DNA from 3 places in the Flavobacterium plantiphilum genome. Region 3 is predicted to be linked to each of the others. Evidence: riboswitches for the same ligand, from Rfam matches in the RefSeq annotation. Region 3 holds a riboswitch; each other region holds the start of a gene.
What was found. A riboswitch is a leader RNA that binds a small molecule or an ion and turns the genes downstream of it on or off. The one in region 3 is predicted to bind cobalamin.
Positions count from the first base shown of each region.

Region 1: another riboswitch for cobalamin. It lies ahead of ABS764_RS07220 (TonB-dependent receptor plug domain-containing protein); the one in region 3 lies ahead of ABS764_RS12340 (TonB-dependent receptor plug domain-containing protein).
Region 2: another riboswitch for cobalamin. It lies ahead of ABS764_RS08430 (translocation/assembly module TamB domain-containing protein); the one in region 3 lies ahead of ABS764_RS12340 (TonB-dependent receptor plug domain-containing protein).

Region 1 is NZ_JBELQA010000003.1:432,253-439,001, reverse strand. It holds gene ABS764_RS07240 (sensor histidine kinase) at 1-513, shown strand, start outside; gene ABS764_RS07235 (LytR/AlgR family response regulator transcription factor) at 514-1,182, shown strand; gene ABS764_RS07230 (GH39 family glycosyl hydrolase) at 1,438-3,120, opposite strand; gene ABS764_RS07225 (helix-turn-helix domain-containing protein) at 3,350-3,925, shown strand; cobalamin riboswitch at 3,983-4,218, shown strand; gene ABS764_RS07220 (TonB-dependent receptor plug domain-containing protein) at 4,314-6,353, shown strand; gene ABS764_RS07215 (DUF5074 domain-containing protein) at 6,371-6,749, shown strand, end outside.
Region 2 is NZ_JBELQA010000004.1:182,692-189,440, forward strand. It holds gene ABS764_RS08415 (bile acid:sodium symporter family protein) at 1-14, shown strand, start outside; gene ABS764_RS08420 (alkene reductase) at 106-1,188, shown strand; gene ABS764_RS08425 (Lrp/AsnC family transcriptional regulator) at 1,254-1,715, opposite strand; cobalamin riboswitch at 1,891-2,042, shown strand; gene ABS764_RS08430 (translocation/assembly module TamB domain-containing protein) at 2,524-6,749, shown strand, end outside.
Region 3 is NZ_JBELQA010000006.1:322,323-329,071, reverse strand. It holds gene tnpA (IS200/IS605 family transposase) at 1-280, shown strand, start outside; gene ABS764_RS12350 (adenosylcobinamide-GDP ribazoletransferase) at 445-1,227, shown strand; gene cobC (alpha-ribazole phosphatase) at 1,212-1,733, shown strand; cobalamin riboswitch at 1,830-2,156, shown strand; gene ABS764_RS12340 (TonB-dependent receptor plug domain-containing protein) at 2,257-4,188, shown strand; gene ABS764_RS12335 (N-acetylmuramoyl-L-alanine amidase) at 4,264-4,884, opposite strand; gene ABS764_RS12330 (S41 family peptidase) at 4,942-6,396, opposite strand; gene ABS764_RS12325 (DUF4252 domain-containing protein) at 6,596-6,749, shown strand, end outside.

The sequences.
Region 1 (6,749 bases), on a different contig from region 3:
TCTTACGCCATAGAAAACTCTCCAAAAACACCTTCCATTATTCTGGAACTTTCCTCTGTATTGCGCTATATGCTATATGATTGCAAGGAAAATATTGTATTGCTTTCAAAAGAAATCGAGCAATTAAAAAATTACACAACCTTAAATGAGCTACGAATAGAACACCATGGAAATGTTCAATTTACAGAGAATATAACAAATTTCAATTTTAAAATTGCCCCTTTAATATTGATGGTTTTTATAGAAAATGCTTTTAAGCACTGTACTAATACCCAATCCGAGAATATTGTTATCGCTATACATTTAAGTATAAAAGAAGACGGCTTATTGACATTTATATGTAAAAACAGTTTTTTTCCTATTGAAACTACCTATAATCCCGCAAAAGGAATCGGTCTGGAAAATGTAAAAAAAAGATTGGCTTTGTTATATCCCAAGACCCATAAACTTTTTATATCAAGTATAGACAACATGTACGAAGTTAAATTAACCATGCAATTAAAACCTATATAAATGTTAACTTGTATTATAATTGAAGACCAGCCACCTGCACAGCGTATTTTACAAAAATATATTGCTGAAACTCCTGATTTACTATTAAAAAACAAATATACAGATGTGCTGCAAGCTAAAATATTTTTGGAGACCGAACATGTAGATATTATATTTTTGGATATCCATTTACCAAAAATTTCCGGAATGTCTTTTTTAAGAACCTATGAAAATTGCCCTGCAGTGATTCTTACAACTGCTTATTCTGATTATGCTTTGGAAAGCTACGAATACAATGTTAAAGACTACTTGTTAAAACCGTTTTCCTACGAGCGTTTTCTTCAAGCAGTTTCAAAAGTTTATTCAACATTTGAAAATGATAACGAGCCATTATTTATAAAGTCCGGATATGATTTGATAAAAATTAAACAGCAAGATATTATTTATATTAAATCGGATGGTGATTATACTGAGGTATATGCTTTAGATAAAATGCATTTGTCCTCAGACTCCCTGAAGCAATGGTTGGACAAATTAAATGAAGATTTCTGTCAAATTCATAAATCCTTTATTGTAAACATAAATTATTCACAAAAGATTTCTGGCAATAAGCTTTTTATCCTTAACGATACAATACTGCCAATTGGCAGGGCTTACAAAAAATATTTTGTTAAAAAATATATTGAATAATTATATTATTTTTTATTTAAGTTTGAAACCTATTGCTCTTTGATTAAATTAATTATTTAGCATATATTTTTACTTCATCACAACGAAATCTTCTGGTGGTTCGAGTCCAGTTCCCGGTACTAAAAAAATCTTCACAGTAATATGAGGCTGTTTTTATGCACCAAAATTAAGGAACACTAACAAGCCTTTTAAATAATTTTCCAAAAAAAAGCTCCAGATTTCCCTGAAGCCTTTATCTTTTTTTTTAGCAGTAGTTTACCAATCTAATTTCACCAAAGCTACCGCCTGACGTTCCAACTGTACAGGCACCATAGTTTTTCCCGAAGTTATTTTTATTTTCTGAGTCGAAATACTCTTTAATTTCCCTGATTCTTCTAATGTATCTATTTGTTGTTGTGTAGGATTCTGAGGTGAACCCATTTTTTTCCAGACTTCATACGAATTGCTGTTTTCCTTATCAATCATATAAACTGTAAGCTGAGCCTTTTTTACAGGGATATTTTCAATTGTTACATTTGCCGTTTCAGTAGCTCCCGGTTTGTCATCGTCATGGTAGTTCCAAACCATCACCGCTGCCGATTTTGCATCTTTAGTTGCCAAAACTCCAATATCTGATTGCTCTCCACGAACACTGGACTGAACTACATCTTCCAGAGAATACATACGATTACTTTCAGCTTCTAATCTTGTACCAGTCATCATACCGAACATTCTGAAAACATTCAAAACAGGTTTATCCACTCCATTAGTAGCTAAATCTCTGTAACCATAAAACCAAGGCTGATTTTCAAACTCAAACGACCAGGATACGGCTCCCAGAAAATTAGCTTTTGTTTTATCTGCCAATAAATACTTTCTGGCAAAACTTGCAGCCGTATAACTGGAATACATGGTTCCGTTTCGATACGCATTTTCCGGATTGGTAGCCATCCCACAAGCCGCACATCCTTCAGGATCAGACTCGCCTATTATTAGAGGTAGGTCTTTAGTTTCAGGATAGGACATCGCCATATTAAATCCGGTTTGAATATCATTCAGTTGTGGAGCCATATTCATTCTTACAGCGCCATCTACTAATTTAGGCGAACCTTTAGCATGAAAAAGAATAGCATCCATAGGCGAACCTATTTTTCCTGTGGCATAATTAGTTCCGCTAATACAATGTTTTATAAAATCATTAGTCCATTCCTGAGCGCCTTTGCTTCGTGTTCCTGCAATATTGATCCCTCCTATTTTTGCTGTAGGCAAGGCTCTTTTTAAACCATCAGCGGCATAATCATATAATTTATAGAATTCTTCGCGGGTTCCTTTCCAGTAATGTCCATTAGGTTCATTCCAAACTTCCCAATACCAGCTTTCTACTTCTTTCTGACCGTAACGTTCCACAGAATGTTTTACCCATTCGTAAACCAGATTACGCCATTTGTCATAATCTTTTGGTGGATAAGCCCAACCCGTAATAATATCTGTATAAGGATCACCGGGTTTCCAGTAATGACGGTAAGGAGCCGGATGTGTCGAAAGTGCTTCGGGCATAAACCCAATTTGCGCCAGCGGTTTCATGCCGCGTGAAACATAAGTATCAAAAATACTGTCTACAATTCTCCAGTTATAAACCGGATTTCCATCAGCGTCTTCTGTATACGCATTTGTTGAACCCCATTTCAGCGCTGCAATACCATCACCACTTACCAGTAAACTATGTGTTCGCACATATACCGGCACAGGACTTAGTTCTGCAATTTCAGTAAGGAGTTTTTTTCCGTCTTTCATATAAGTATAATTAGGCTCATCATAGCCAAACCATGCCCATACTGGTTTCATAGGCGCAATTTCTTTAGTAAGATCTACTTTGATTTCAGGATTTTGAGCGTGTAGTGTTGCTGCTGTATATACGGTCAAAATAACAGCCAGACAACTTTTTAGTGGTTGATACATAGGTTGGTTTATTGGTTACGGAATTACCGTAAAGTTTATATTCTTTACAATAGGTTTACTCTTATTCAACAAAGTTGATAAAAAATTATCAGAACAGCATTATAATCAGTATCTTTATTTTCGAATTTAATTTTGGTACAAAAAATAAAAAGTCTGGACAATGTTAAATTAATTATCCTTTATTTGTGACAAAATAGAGTCTTAGACAAACTAATTGAATACAGGCATTTTGGAAAACGAAAAAGTACAAACTAAAAGCAAAACAGAAAACAATCTTGAAGTAGGCGAAAGAATTCGCCTGTTGCGTATCAATCAAAAACGCACTTTGCAAGAAGTGGCTGATAGCTGCGATTTATCTAAAAGCATGATTTCTAAAATAGAAAACAACAAAACCATACCATCAGTAGCGACCCTGGTAAAAATTGCTTCTGTTCTAGGCACTACTATATCAGGTTTACTGGAACAGCATAGCTGGAATAAAGCCATTGTTACCAGCCGTAAAGAAGCTGTTGAAAAACTGGTTAAAACCGAAAAAGGCTATATGATATTTCCCTATGCATCAGAATACCACCAAAAAAAAATGCAGCCTTTTTTATTTGTAGCCCGAAAAGGCGAAGTCATTCCGCACCAGTTATCACACGATGGCGAAGAGTTTGTGTTTGTGGTCGAAGGCGAAATGAAAATGCAGGTGGGCGATACCGAATACATCCTGAAAACAGGAGACAGTCTATACTTTAACGCCTTACAAAAACACGGAATTATCCCCATAACCGATGAGGTTAGTTATATTGATATTTTTGTTTGACAAAACTAAACTTCTGCTTTTTTTTTAAAAGAACTCTTTAACCCCAAAAAGTTTGACTACTTTTGCACCCGCAATGGTTTGGCTCTGTTTTTCGACAGTGTCAACTAAGAGGGAATCAGGTGTAAATCCTGAACAAGCCCGTTACTGTAAGTTCCATGCAACATTTTGACAGATTTCACGAAAATGAATTTTTCTGAAAATCAAACTTTTTGCCACTGTCTCGTTTCAACGAGATGGGAAGGCGGATCAAAATGGGAACAAGTCAGGAGACCTGCCACTGCATATCAACTGAAGCTTTCGCGGACCAGAGCTTTCAACACAAATAATCAAAGTAGCATTTGATTTACAATTTTTCCGAAACTACTATTTTTTAGTAAAATAGATTTATATGCCTCTATGTAAGCTTAGATTATATGGTGGGTTTGTCTTGCTCGTATGGATTTTATTCACAAGTTCTCTATACGCACAGGCTAAGCTGACTGTACACCTAAAAGAAAAGGACTCTTTAAAACCACAACATCTGAGTGAGGTGATTGTGCCTTCAGGCAAGCGGGAATTTAAAGTAGCATCGCCAATGCCTGTACAAATTTTATCAGGCAAGCAACTGGAAAAACTCAACAGTTTATCGGTTGCCGATGCGATTCGTTATTTTTCAGGAGTTCAACTAAAAGACTATGGTGGAATTGGCGGACTCAAAACCATTAATGTACGAAGTCTGGGAAGTGCACATACCGCAGTTTTCTATGACGGTATGAGCATCAGCAATGCACAAAATGGTCAGGTTGATTTGGGTAAATATTCTTTGGACAACATTGAAGCCATTGAATTATACAACGGACAAAAGTCAACTATTTTTCAGCCGGCACGGGGATTTTTTGCTTCCAACACACTTTATTTACGAACTAAAACACCTGAATTTAGTGCCGATAAAAACATCAAAATCCGAACTAATTTAAAGACAGGTTCTTTTGGACTTTTTAACCCTTCGTTACTCTACCAACAAAAATTATCCGAAAAATTTGCTCTAACTGCCAGCACAGATTGGACAAAAGCCGATGGCAAATACAAATACCGCTACCAAAAAAAGAATGGCTACGATACCACAGCGGTTCGTCAAAATGGAGATATTGAAGCTTTTAGAGGTGAATTGACATTACATGCTCAATTGAACCCATCCATCAAAGGTTCGCTAAAAGCCTATTTTTATAATTCGGAACGTGGATTGCCCGGTGCTATAGTGGCCAATAATTATGAGCATTTTCAGCGACAATGGGACCGGAATTTTTTTGTTCATGGAACGATTCAGAGTTCATTTGATAAGAAATTCGAATTGCTTGTCAATCTGAAATACAGCAAAGATTACAGCCGCTACATGGATCCGGATTATAAAACACTGGAAGGCGCATTAGATAATAAGTATTATCAGAATGAATTTTATACTTCTGTTGCCACACTTTACACCATTAATTCCTGGTGGAAAACTTCTTTGGCTGCAGATTTTTCGATAAATACCCTGGAAGCTAATTTATACCGTTTCCCGTATCCTGCCCGTTATTCGTATTTAGGTGCATTATCCAGCGAAATGAACTGGAATCGACTGGACATCCAAGTCAATCTTCTGGGAACTTATGTTGACGAACAGGTGAAATATTTTCAGCAAGGAGACAGCCAAAGAATTTTTTGTCCCGTTTTATCGGCTTCTTTCCAACCTTCAAATAACAAAAATTTCCGAATTAGAGCTTTTTATAAAGAATCTTTTCGATTGCCTACTTTTAATGATTTGTACTATACATTCATTGGTAACAGCTCATTAAAACCGGAATTCACCACACAATATGATTTTGGAAGCACTTACATTATTGAGCCTAAGAAGTTTTTACAATCGGCTTCCTTTCAGACAGATGTCTATTATAACAGGGTAAAAGACAAGATCATCGCCATTCCATCTACTAATCTTTTTAGATGGACGATGGTTAATCTGGGAGAAGTGGATATAAGGGGAGCAGAAATAAACAGCAATTTTGTTTTCAAACTTCCGTCGCAAGTCTTTTTAGACTTAGGCTTGAGTTACACCTGGCAAAGAGCAATTGATATTACCCCAAACAGCAGTACCTACAAAAATCAAATTCCCTATACTCCTATAAACAGCGGCACTTTAACGGCTGCTATTAATTGGAAAAACTGGCAAATAAATTATAGTTTCATGTACACAGGCGAGCGCTATAGCCAAAAAGCAAATATCGCTGTAAACTACGTGCAACCTTGGTACACCAGTGACATGGCCGTAATTTGGAATGGTAAACTAGCGCATCTTCCTGTAAAAATGGGTGTAGAAGTCAACAATTTTTTCAATCAATATTATGACGTAGTACTCAATTTCCCCATGCCCGGAAGAAACTACCGACTGAATCTGTCTCTAAATTTTTAAATAAATTCCTATTACAAATGAAAAAAAATCTCAATTTTTATTATTTATTCACTTTGTTGGTATTTCTTTTTCAAGGATGCCAAACAGATGATGCTATTATCCCGGAAGACAACATAGCATTACCTCCTGAAACGATTACTTCTGTTGAAGGATTTTATCTTCTTAACGAAGGAAATATGAGCATGAACAAAGCTTCATTAGATTATTATGACTACGAAACAGGAAATTACAGACGAAACATTTATTCACAAGCTAACCCGGAAGCTACTTTAGGTTTAGGTGACGTAGGAAATGATATAGGTGTTTATGGTTCAAAAGTATATGCCGTAATCAATAACTCAAACAAAATAGAAGTTATGGATGTCAAAACTACCAAACGTATAAAAGTGATTGAGG
Region 2 (6,749 bases), on a different contig from region 3:
AATATTCTGTATAAATGATGTGGCAAAAAATATCTTCAGCAGATAACTATATGAAGTTTCAGCTTCTTGTCTTTTATAAATAATAATAATTTTAAAAAAAATGGTATGAAACTTTTTGAAAAAACATATTTAGGCAATGTCAGCCTAAAAAACAGAATGGTCATGGCTGCGATGACCAGAGGCCGTACAGACATAAATGGCTTAGTGGGTAATATGACGGTAGAATACTATACTCAAAGGGCAAGTGCAGGTATGCTGCTTACTGAATCCATAAGAATCAGTGAAGAAGCTACCGGCAGTCCGCTTACTCCGGGTATTTTTACCAATCAGCAAATGGACGCCTGGAAGAAAGTTACTGCGTCAGTACATGATAAAGGCGGTGTTATTGTAGCTCAGCTTTGGCACACCGGCCGTATGGGGCATTCTGTAGACAGGAATGGCAGGCTCCCTTTTGCACCATCACCTTTGCCTGTAAGGGGAATGCAGCATTTTACCTCCCAGGGTAAGAAGGATTACGAAATACCTCAGGAAATGACAATTCAGGAAATCAAACGGACTATAAAGGATTATGGTCAGGCCGCAAAAAATGCCATAGCCGCAGGTTTTGACGGGGTTCAGCTTCATGCTGCTAATGGCTATTTGCCCAATCAGTTTTTGGCTGAAAGTGCCAACCAAAGGAAGGATGATTACGGCGGCAGCATACCTAAAAATGCCCGCTTTGTACTGGAAGTAATGCAGGAATTAATCAGAGCGGTGGGAAGTGAAAAGGTGGGAATTAAATTATCTCCTTTTCATACTTATGGTGACATGATACTGGATGACCCTGCCGCTACCTATACCTACCTGATTGAAGAACTGAACAAATTAGATTTTGCCCATGTGGAACTCATGAGACGCAGTTCGAATTTTCCTTCGCCAGAACATTATACCGCTGAAAACGAGATTGAATTCTTTGGCAGGATGATACGCCAGACACTTATTGCTAATTCAGGTTATGACAAGGCTTCTGCGGAAGCTGAACTTGAAAAAGGTATTGCAAATCTTATTTCCTTTGGTACTTTGTACATCGCAAATCCTGACCTGCCTGAACGGTTTGAAAAAAATGCCGGGCTTAGTAAACCGGACAGAGCAACAATGTTTGGAGGCGGAAAACAGGGTTACACTGATTATCCCCTTTGGAACGGATAAAAAAATATTTTTTGTGAATTTAGATGTTTGAAGGCTGTTGAAAAGCTTTTTTTGTCACTGGGCAATCAAATACTAATATTGTGTAGATTTTTAATTTCTGCCATTACAAAAGAACTATGAGTGCTACCGATGCTTTCCACTGTGCCTAACTTGTTAAATACAAAGTTTTGGTAATGCTTCATGTCTCGGGCAAAAACTTTCAGGATAAAATCATAATCACCGGAAACATTATAACATTCAATTACTTCATCGATTTTCATAATATCATCAACAAAATTATGACCTATTGTCCGGTCATGCTGTTTGAGTTTGATATTGCAAAAAACAATGAATCCATGACTGAATTTTTCATGATCAAGTAAAGCAATATATTTTTTGATATAGCCGTTATTTTCTAACCTCTTTACCCGCTGAAGTACCGGGGTAGGTGATAAATTTACCTGTAAAGCTAATTCTTTGATTGTCTGATTGGAGTTGTTTCCCAGAATTTTTAATAATAATAAATCTATTGTATCTAATTCTTCCATCGTACTAATTGTCTTTTGTGGTGACAAAAATAAGTATTAAAAAGTTTTTGAATCTATTTTTTATGTATAATTAAGTTTAATTATCTTGTTTTTTAATTTTTGATGGTCTTTTTGAGTTTGTTTGCTAAATTTATAAAGAATATTAAACTAATTGTGTTGATTGGTTCTTTATTTGTTTTATCAAATTGAATTAGGTTTTTTTTTAATAATAAGTGAAAAGGGAATCGTGGGAAAATCACTAACTGTCGCGCTTATAAACTCCATTGCTGGCGGGAGAATATAAAAGAATGTTACAAGTCAGATACCTACCTAATTTAAACAGCTTTGTTGTGTCCTGTATTTAATAATCTATATTTTCTTTCTTTTCTCGCTTAACATCTATAAATGATAAAGAATTTTTTAGAGTGATAAACAATCATTTTAAAGAAAAGATGAGTGTTAACATTCCTAAATCTTTAATAGCCTTTGGGCAGCTGAGATTCTGGCCGAACTGATAGCATCTTTGCCTAAAAAGATTCGTATAGGATTGCATGTATGTGGAGGTAATCCCAGAAAGGTTCGGACATTGTTCGGGCCTTTTTTGTTTTTAAATTAAATTATAATTTTAAAAGAATTTTCTATAATTCTATAAATACATCCCAGCCGCTTTGCAATATCTTCACAAAAGTGTTTTTGTGTTTTGAAAAGAGCAGTCAAAGCTGTAGTTTTATAGAGAAATGCTGTTGTTTAAATTGCTTAAACCCACGGTCAGTTGAACTGTTTTACAAATAAATCAATATGATTTATTTTAATTTATATCTATCTTAAGTTGAAAAAAGTTGCTAAAATTCTATTATACATTTTATTGTTTGTTGTAACAGTTTTTTTATTGATAGTTATTGCTTTGCAGACTCCGTTTGGACAAAATTTTATAAAAGACAAAGCTGTTAGTTATCTTCATGAAAAAATTAAAACAAATGTAGCAGTAGGAAGTATTGAACTTGGGTTACCAAAGAAAATTATTCTGCATGATTTCTATTTTGAAGATCAGTCAAAAGATACTTTACTGGCGGGTAAATCTTTAAAAGTAGACATCAGCCTGTTTGAATTGCTAAATAGTAAAGTTCAAATCAACAGCATTGATTTGCAAGGTGTTACTGCGCATATTAAAGTAAATAAAGATTCTGTTTATAATTTTGATTACATCATCAAAGCCTTTGCTACTGAAGAAAAACCTAAGACTGATGAGAAAGGAATGGAAATTTCTATCAGGAAAATAAACCTTGATTCGATAAAATTTAAATATGATGATACAGTTGCAAAAAACAATATTGATGTATTTGTCAATCACTTTGATACCCAAATTAAAAATTTTGATTTAAATAATCTCTCTTTTAATATTCCAGAAATAAACCTAAACGGTTTACAATTAAATCTAACTCAGGATTTAGTCGAAGCAACTAAAAAAGTGGCTGAAAAAATCGAAGAAGAAGCTGAAACGAATGTTTTAAAATTGCAGTTAAAAGATATTCTTCTTGAAAATATTGACGTCAGATATAAAGATGCACTTACAAATATGGATACCAAAATCCGGTTTGAAAAATTGAAAACAAATGTGAAAACAATAGATTTGGAAAAGCAAATCATTGCGCTGAAATCATTGGAATTAAACAATACAAATGGTGAACTTACCTTAACCAAATCTGTAAAAACAACAAAAGAAGAAACGAACAAAGAGGCTGTCGAAAATTCCGGATTAGCCTGGAAAATTGATGTGAATGCTGTTTCTATCAGCAATCTTAATTTTATATTTGATAATAATAATGAAATTCAGACTAAAAAAGGAATTGATTACAATCATCTAAAATTAAATGAACTGAGTTTTGACGGAAAAGCTATTGCTATAAGAGATAATGATTACAGCGGAACGGTCAATTCTTTTACTTTCAAAGAAAAAAGCGGATTTCAGTTAGATGCGTTAAAAACAAAATTTAATTATACTTCAAAGGAAGCATCTCTTAAAAATTTATCGTTAAAAACACCACAGACTAATTTACAGGATAACATTTTGGCAACTTATCCATCTATTGAATCCATTAGTAAGAATCCTGAAAAGCTCACTTTAGATGTCCATTTAAAAAACAGTATGCTGGCATTTAAAGATATTTTATTATTAGTGCCACAACTGGAATCGAATGCTGTTTTTAAAAATAATCCTAATACTATCGTGAATTTTAATGCGACAGTAAACGGAAAACTGGATGATTTAAAAATTACCACTTTCAAGGCTGAGGGGATTGGGAATACTAAAGTGGATGTGAAAGGAACCATCAGGGGATTGCCTGATTTTGAAAAATCAGTGTTTAATCTGGCTATTGCCAACTTTGAAAGTACGGCAAAAGATATTACTGCTTTTACACCAAAAAATACGATTCCGAACACGATTCAACTGCCTCAGAAATTTAATTTAAAAGGAAACTTTAAAGGAAGTGTGGCTGCCTTTGAAACTAATCTGGATTTAAAAAGTTCTTTAGGAAATGCTATTGTGGAAGCAACTTTTGACCAAACCAGAAAAAATAATGAAAAATATATAGCTGATGCCAGCGTTACTAATTTTGATGTAGGGAAATTGATTAAAAACAGACAATTAGGAAAGATTACCGCCAATGCTACTGTCAATGGAAGAAGTCTTGATCCTGCAACGGCAACGGCAAAACTGACTTCTAAAATCGTATCAGCACAATTTAATGATTACAATTACCAGAATATAAATATTGGCGGAACTATTAAAAACGGTGTGTATGCAGCGAATGTGAGTTCCGGTGATCCTAATTTAAAATTTAAATTAGATGCTGAAGGTTCTTCTGATTCTAAAAAACCAACACTGGATTTGGAGTTAAATGCTGAATTTATTGATTTGAATAAGCTCAATCTTCATGCCGGTCCTTTAAAAATGCGAGGAAATATTACTGCTGATTTTAATGATTTAAATCCGGATAATTTAAATGGAATATTAAATGTTAATAATTTTTTAATTGCTTTAGAAAAGGAACAATTTCCGCTGGATACTATTTCGGTGAGAGCAGTTTCTACGGTTGAAAAAGATTCCATTATTATTAAATCTCAATTTGTAAATGGTTTAATCTCGGGAAATTATAAGCTTTCGACTATCGGGAATACGCTTATGAATTCTGTTTCGAAGTACTATCAGTTGGATAAAAAGTATGTTGAAAATAAAGAAAATCAGCAACTGGCATTTGAATTTACTATAAAAGATGAACCATTATTAAAAAAACTAGCTCCGCAGATTATTGAATTATCAGAGATTACCCTTGACGGAAAATACAATTCTATTAATGATTCTATAATGATTAATGCTTCGGTTCCCAGTTTAAATTATGCGAATAATGAAATCTCTGCCGGTGTTTTAAAAATAAATACGCAGGACAATGCACTGATGTATAATGTGTCTTTAGGTCAGATTAAAAATGAGCAGTTCGAAATTCCTAAGACGACATTAATCGGAAAATTAGAAAATAACACCATTGATTATGCCTTAAATATTAAAGATGCAGAAGATAAAGACAAATATTTAATTTCAGGTGTTTTTAAAGACAGTCTGGGAGCATCTATTGTGCATCTTAATCCGGAAAAACTGCTGCTGAATTATGAAGACTGGGCAGTAAATGCGAACAATGAAGTAAAATTAGGAAAAAACGGAATTGTAGTTAGGGATTTTATACTTCAAAAAGATCAGCAATCATTTGGCGTTCAGTCTGAAAATAATTCGGCTGATTCACCCATTGTAGCCAGTTTTAAAAATTTTGAATTGGAATCCTTAACAAGTATTGCCAAATCAAATTTCGAGCTTGGCGGAATAATAAACGGGGAAGCTACGATTAAGAATGTTACTTCAAATCCCTTATTTGTTGCAGATCTGGATATTGAGAATTTTAAAGTAAAAAATGATACTGTTGGGAATATTAATGCAAAAGTGGATAATAAAACCACTAATTTGTATAGTGCTAATGTAACGCTGACAGGTTTAGAAAATCAACTGAACATTGACGGAAATTACAATGTAAGCACCGAAAGTTTAGATTTCATGGTTGATATTCAAAAACTTCAGATGAAATCGGTACAGCCTTTTACATTAGAAAACCTCAAAGAAAGCGAAGGTTTCTTAAACGGGAAACTGGATGTGAGCGGAAAAGCATCTAATCCTGATGTGAATGGAAATATTAAATTTAATTCGGTTGGATTTGTTGTTGTTCCTTTAAATTCCAAGTTCAAACTGCTGAATGATAACATTAATTTCCAACAGAATACTATTGTCTTTGAAGATTTTAAATTACAGGATGAAGATGGAAATCCGTTAAGTATAAAAGGTTCCTTGGACAGCAGGGATTATACTAATTTAGGACTTAATCTGAATCTTACAGCGAGAAATTTCAGAGCGATAAACTCTACCGCTAAAGACAATAAATTGTTTTATGGGGAATTGTATTTAGACAACAATCTGGGGATAAAAGGAACTTTAAACAGCCCGGTTATTGACGGTACAGTTAAAATAAATGAAGACACTAAATTTACTATTGTATTACCTCAAAGTGATCCTTCGATAGCTGACAGAGAAGGGATTGTAGAATTTATAGACCAGGATCAGCCGGTTTTAGTGACTGTTGAAGAAGACCCGACAAAACAGATTACACAAACTGAATTTAAAGGGATTGATGCTTCGGTAAATATTGGAATTGACAAAGATGCAGAGATTTCGATTATCATTGATGAAGCTAATGGGGATTATCTAAAGTTAAAAGGAGAAGCAGAATTAACCGGAGGAATTGATCCGTCAGGAAAAACTACTTTAACAGGAAAATATGAATTTACGGATGGAGCTTATCAGATGAATTTAAATCTGATTAAGAGAAAATTTGATATTAAATCCGGCAGTTATATTTTGTGGACCGGAGAACCTACCACTGCAAATGTAAATGTGACCGCAGTGTATAAAGTAGATGCACCACCCTTAGATTTAGTGAGTGATCAGGTTGA
Region 3 (6,749 bases):
TTGTCATTGTCTTATTTCATTGGGTGTTGATCAAAATATTCAAAAAATAATGCAATTAATAAAAGGAGAGTCTTCATTCTGGATAAATAAGAACGGTTTGACTAAAGCAAAGTTTGAATGGCAAGATGAATATTTTGCCGTTTCTGTTTCGGAATCGATTATTGACAAAGTTCGAGATTATATCAAAAATCAAGAAGAGCATCATAAAAAGAAAACATTTCAGGAAGAATATGATGAATTCATTGATAAATATGGATTTAAGAAGGTTAATGATAAATAGTTTGGCTGAAGCCATTAATGATTTTAATCAAGGTTTCTCCAGCTAAAGCTGGAGACAATTCAAAGGTAGGAGCTTTAGCTTGAATTGCCAACAGCTTTAGCTGTTGGTTTGTAGGTTGTGAATTTTATTGGCTTTAGCCAAAATGATATTGATATTTAAACAAAATGAAAAAAGAACTCCATATATTTTTTACCGCAGTACTATTTTATACCCGAATTCCCTGTCCTAAAAATATCAATCATCATCCGGATTATTTAAACAAAGCTTCCCGTTATTTTCCACTTATCGGCTGGATTGTAGGCGGAATAAACTTTGTGATTTATTATCTTTCGGCTTTTGTTTTTTCAAATGAAATAGCGGTTATTTTATCAATGATTGCCAGTATTCTGGTTACAGGCGCTTTTCACGAAGATGGTTTTGCCGATGTTTGCGATGGTTTTGGTGGCGGATGGACTAAGGAAAAGATTCTTCTAATTATGAAAGACAGTGCTATCGGAGCTTATGGAGCTATCGGTTTGGTATTGCTGTTTTTGTTAAAATTCCAGAGCGTAGTTCAGTTACTTGCAGAGGCAAATTCGATAGTGGTAGGTTTATTGTTGTTTGTTTCGGGACATGCTTTAAGTCGATTAGCTGCTGTATCTATTGTTTTTACTCATGAATATTCCAGAGAAGATGCCACAAGTAAAAGCAAACCCATAGCGCAAAAGTTTACCTGGAGAGAAGTTGTTGGGGCTTTCTTTTTTGGATTGTTACCACTTTTTACTCTTTCATTCTTTTACGGACAAATCTTGCTAGTTGTTATTCCTGTTTTCATATTCCGTTATTTTCTGGCTCGCTATTTCCAAAAATGGATTGATGGTTACACTGGCGATTGTTTGGGGGCAACACAGCAAGTTTGCGAAGTAGTTTTTTATTTATCAGCAATTGCATTATGGAAATTTATTTAGTCCGACACACGGAGACAGTTTGTGAAAAAGGCGTTTGCTACGGACAAAGTGATGTTGATTTAAAAACACCTTTTGAACTACAATTTGAGGGAATTAAACTTAAAATCCCTGCTGACGCTATTGTTTATTCCAGTCCGTTGTTGCGTTGTACCCAATTAGCAAAGTATTTATCAGATACAGTTATTACCGATTCCCGACTAATGGAAATGCATTTTGGCGATTGGGAATTAAAAAATTGGAATGCCATTCCCAAAGCCGATTATAGCCCTTGGATGAACGATTTTGTAAATGTCGCTGTTCCTAACGGCGAATCATTTGTTGTATTGCATCAGCGTGTAAGTGATTTTTTAACTTCAATTGTTGCAAAAAAGGAATCAGAAAAAATAGTGCTTGTTACTCATGCTGGAGTAATTAGAAGTATTTTGTGCAAGCTGACTAATTTACCTTTGAAAGATGCTTTTACTAATAAAGTCGATTTTGGAGCAGTGATAAAAATAACATTGTGATTTTGTTTTATGTTTTTAACTAATTGATTTTTAGTGTTTTGTATTAGTAAGGCCAAATAGTACTTTAAATTTGATTTTTAGCTGAATTAAGTTTTATCTTTGCCGCCGTATTGAGGTTGCTGTTTTCTATGAGAAAACAGCATTAAAAGGGAATTAGGTGAAAGGCGACAGAAATTAGAAAGCAGATTTCCGCATTGTAAGCAATCAGAAATTGTAAATCTATATCTAAATCAAAAATCCTAAGCTGTACCCGCAACTGTAAGCTATCAAGCTTGTTGTTATCTGCAAAACCACTGTTTTAATTGTAGATTTTAGAATTCAGATTTTAGTTATATCTAAAATCAAAAATCCTAAATCTAAAATGGAATGGGAAGGTAAACAACAAGACGCAAGCCAGGAGACCTGCCTAATACATCGAGTATCAAACTTTCGGGAAAAAAGGTTTGGGTATGGGGTCATTCTATGCTTTTCTCCCATTTTTAGTCATGTAACAGCAAATAGCTGTTATTAAATGTTTATTAAAATGAACCAAAAAATCGTTCGTATTAGTGCGTTATTCGTATTAATAAGTACCTGTGCAATGGCGCAAAAAAAAGGAATTGTTCTTTCCGGAACGAATGAATTAGAAGAAGTGGTTATTTCTGATTCTAAATTTGCTTTACCAAAAGAAAAATCCGGAAAAGTAATTGTAAAGATTACTGCTGATGACTTAAAAAAGAGACCCGGACAATCAGTAGCTTCAGTTTTGAGTACAGTTGCGGGAGTAGAAGTAAATGGGAATCAGAGCCGAAATGGGAAAGATTTAGGTCTTTATATCAGAGGAGGAAGAGGACATCAGGCTTTAATTTTAATTGATGGTGTTCCTGTTACCGATGCTTCCGGAATCAGTTTGTCCTATGATTTACGTTTACTTTCAGCCGATCAGGTAGAAAGTATTGAGGTAATGAAAGGGGCGGCCAGTACACTTTATGGTTCTGGGGCAGCTACCGGAGTAATTAATATTACTTTGAAAAAGGCAGCTAAAAAATCCATTGCAGGAAATGTGTATATGAATGTAGGAACTCAGACTACAGCTAAGGATAAGGATTATTCAGCTCAGGATTACAATCAGGGATTTTCATTTAACGGAAAATCGGAGAAGTTCAATTATTTTGCCTCTTTAAACAGTACTGAAACTACCGGAATTTCTGAAGCTAAACCGGCCTTGGATACTGAAAACTTTGAAGCTGATCATTTTTCCAGAGTAAATTCTATTGTAAAGTTTGGTTTTACACCAAATAACAAATTAGCATTGGATTTCTTTGCCAGTTATGATAAAATTAAAAATGATTTTGATGCTGGTTCTTTTGCTGATAATATCGAGAATTTTGCCACTTCAGAACAATACAGAATTGGTTTTTCTCCAAAATACAAGTACACCAATGGTGAAATTGTCCTTAACTCGAGTGCAAATGTAATGGACAGGGCTCTTTTTAATTATGGTAGTTTTTCGTATTATAAATCAAGAAGCGTGAATGCCGATTTATTTAATAAATACAGCATTTTACCGGAATTATTTCTGGTAACCGGAGCTCAGTTTCAATTTCATGAAATGTCTAATAAAAGTGATTATGTAGATATTCGTACTGAATTAGCTAATTTTAATATGATTGATCCTTATTTAACTGCAGTTTATAACTCTGATTTTGGATTCAATTTTAATGCCGGAGCACGTTATACCATTCATAGTATGTTTGGAAATAATTGGGTTTTTAACTTAAATCCTTCGTATTCTATACCAAATACACCAATAAAATTATTGGCTTCTTACAGTTCCGCTTTTATAGCACCTAGTTTGTATCAGTTATATTCTTCTTATGGTGATGAGAATTTGGTTGCTGAAAAAGATAAAACACTGGAAGCAGGAGTGGAATTAGAATTATTAAATAAAAAACTGATTTTCACATCTATAGCTTTTTTGAGAGATGAAACTGACGCTATTGGTTTTGATTTGAGTACTTATGAATATTATAATATTTCAGGAATTAATAAAGCCAGAGGATTTGAAACTATGTTTTCGTATCAATTGACAAACAAATTAAAATGGAGTGCTAATTACACTTTTACAGAAATGCAGAAGCAGTCAAGAGTTTTAAACCCGAAGCATAAGGTAAATTCGGCAATTGATTTTCAGGCAACTGACCGCTTAGCTTTTAGTGCTACTTATCAATTTGTCTCTGACAGATATACAGAATATAGTACTTATGGACCAGCGCCGGATTTTGAAACTATTGTTAACTCAGAAATACTGAAAGATTATCAATTAGTAAATGCCAATATCCGTTATACCGTTATTAAAAACAGACTAAACCTTTTTGCGGCAGCAGATAATATTTTGAATAAAGACTTTGTAGAAGCCAGAGGTTTTAGTACCAAAGGCAGAAACTTTAAATTAGGATTGAATATTACTTTGTAAAACCGCTGATACAATTAAAAAATCCCATCTCTTTTTAAATAAGGAGATGGGATTTTTGTTTTATAAAGCTTAGATTTATTTTCCTAAATCAGAAATGAATTCAGAAATAGAATTAGCAATTTTATTTTGTGTGTTAGTATCCGTTAGATATTTAAAGTCATTTTCATTAGATAAATAACCTAGTTCTATAAGGATAGCAGGAGCATTCGTTTTTTTAAGTATATAAAAAGGAGCTTTTCTAAGTTCATTTCCTTTTAAAAAATCATTTTCAGATAGTTTTGAACTTAGTTTTTGTGCAATTTCTGTTGATTTTTGAGAAAATTCATTTTCTTCTTGCGCAGTAAAGATTTCAAGTCCTGACTTATTAGTGTCTCTATTAGAATTGATATGAATGGATAATACTAAATCAGGCTTAAGAGTATTAATGAATGCGGCTCTTTCCTGAAGGCTTAAAGTTTTGTCATCATTTCGGGTGAAATGAAGCTGCACATTCTGATTAGAGGATTTTATCTTTTTAGAAAGTTGCTCCACCAATTGTTTTTCGCTTATACCTTTTATAACAGCACCAGAATCACTGCCACCGTGAGCTACATCAATAACAACATTAATGGGTTTTGCAACTGCATCAGTTGTTTTTTCAAATCCAAAAGACACCATCATGGTGATAATCAGTAAAAAATAAAATAATTTTTTCATAAACTTGGTTTTTTAAATGGTTGGTTCTTATTGCTATAAACTCAAATGGATTGTGAATTATTGTTCTTCTGTACTAAAATACATCAAATTAAGTCCTCTAAGTGTTTTAGAATCATCAATAAAAGGAAAATCAGCTGTTGTTTTTTGTGGAATATTTTTAGCTGTACCGGTAATTTTTCCAATGGCAGTTGCCAGCAAAGGTTCATTAGGTTCTCCCAGAGTTCCCATGGTACTAATTCTTTCAAATAAGGGATATTCAGGAACTAATCCTTCTAAATAATCGCCAAAGCCTGCTGCATTTACCGAACGGGCAACAATAGGCTGCATTGCATAACGATGAGAAGGATTTGCATTAGTTCTTGAAAAAGTAGGAGAATCATAAAGAGTAACCGAAGCCACATTTTTACCATCAGTATTATCTCCTATCTGGATTACATTGATATACGGATCCAAACCGTTAATAATGAGTTCACTTGCCGAAGCGGTACTTCTGGTCGTTAAAACATAAATCCTGTTAAGATTTAAACTATTGATACCCGCTTTGTCAATAGTACTTGTAAAAGTGTACTTTCTGTTGAGAAAAGATTTTTTGTTATTGTATGCCAATTCGCTAAAAATCTGTCCTGTAAATTGTCCTGTAATCATACTGGCTAATCGGGTAGCTGTCAGTACAGAACCTCCGCCATTGTACCTTAGATCTAATACCAAATCAGTTATTCCTTCGGTTTTAAAATACCCAAAGGCATCATTAAGTTCTAAATCATAATTGTCATAAAAACCATTGTACATCAAGTAGCCAATTTTATGAGTTCCATTGTTAATGACTTTTTTGATAAAAACAGGATTTTCAGCTAATGTTGTTTTTGTCAATGTTAAACTTTTTCCATTAGGAGTAATTACAGGATTGCTATTGTTGTCATAAGTAAGGTCGGCAAAATTTAAGGTGTAATCCAGATCAGAACTTCTTAATAAACTAAGATAATTGCTTAGTGTGAGGCGGGTTCCATTCACTCCGTAAAATATTTCACCACGTTTAATATCTTTTGTAGCAGCATCTGAACCAGGAATAATGTAACGTACATAACCAATAACCTGATTACTTCCTGAAGAAACTAAACTCAAACCATATTCTACTCCATTGTTTTTAGAAGTTCCCTGTAGTTGTTGCTCCAGTGAAAGATAGTCATTAACAATCCAGCTGTAGCGGTCTACGACAGTATTATCAGCGATATTTTTTTGATTGGAAGGAAAATACAGCAGACTTTCAAATAAATTTTCCGGAGAAGAAAAGCTTTGTAAATAACTTTCATATTCGGCACCAGAAGTAAATCTGTCGTCGGCTAAATCAGGAATTTCAGATTGCCATAAGTACATGGAATTCATTCCTCTCCATATAAAATTGTTGACATCAATGGCTGTTGGTTCCGGTAGGGTATCATCATTATCCTGACAACTTTGCAAAAACAAAAATGGGATAATCAGTGCTATTATGTGTTTATACAAAGTGTTCATATTTTGTTAATGATTATGGCTATTAACGTAAAAATACTATCTTTAGTTTTATTATTTGCTTTTTTAATTAAAATAGTAATAGATTTTTTGCATAAATCGTATTATCTAACGTTAGAGTTATAATTGTGCTGTTTTTTTGGCATAGAAATGGTAATGCATAGTTAAATAGGAACCTAAATTTTAATATAAAGATATGAAAATGAGAAAAATACTAATTGTATTAGTAGCTGCCTTTGCTTCCGGAACATTCTACGGGCAAACGGTTTTTGATCAGTTTGACGGACAGGAAGAAATTGTTTCCGTAATTGTAAATAAGAAAATGTTCGAGTTAATGAGTAAAGTAAAAGTAGATG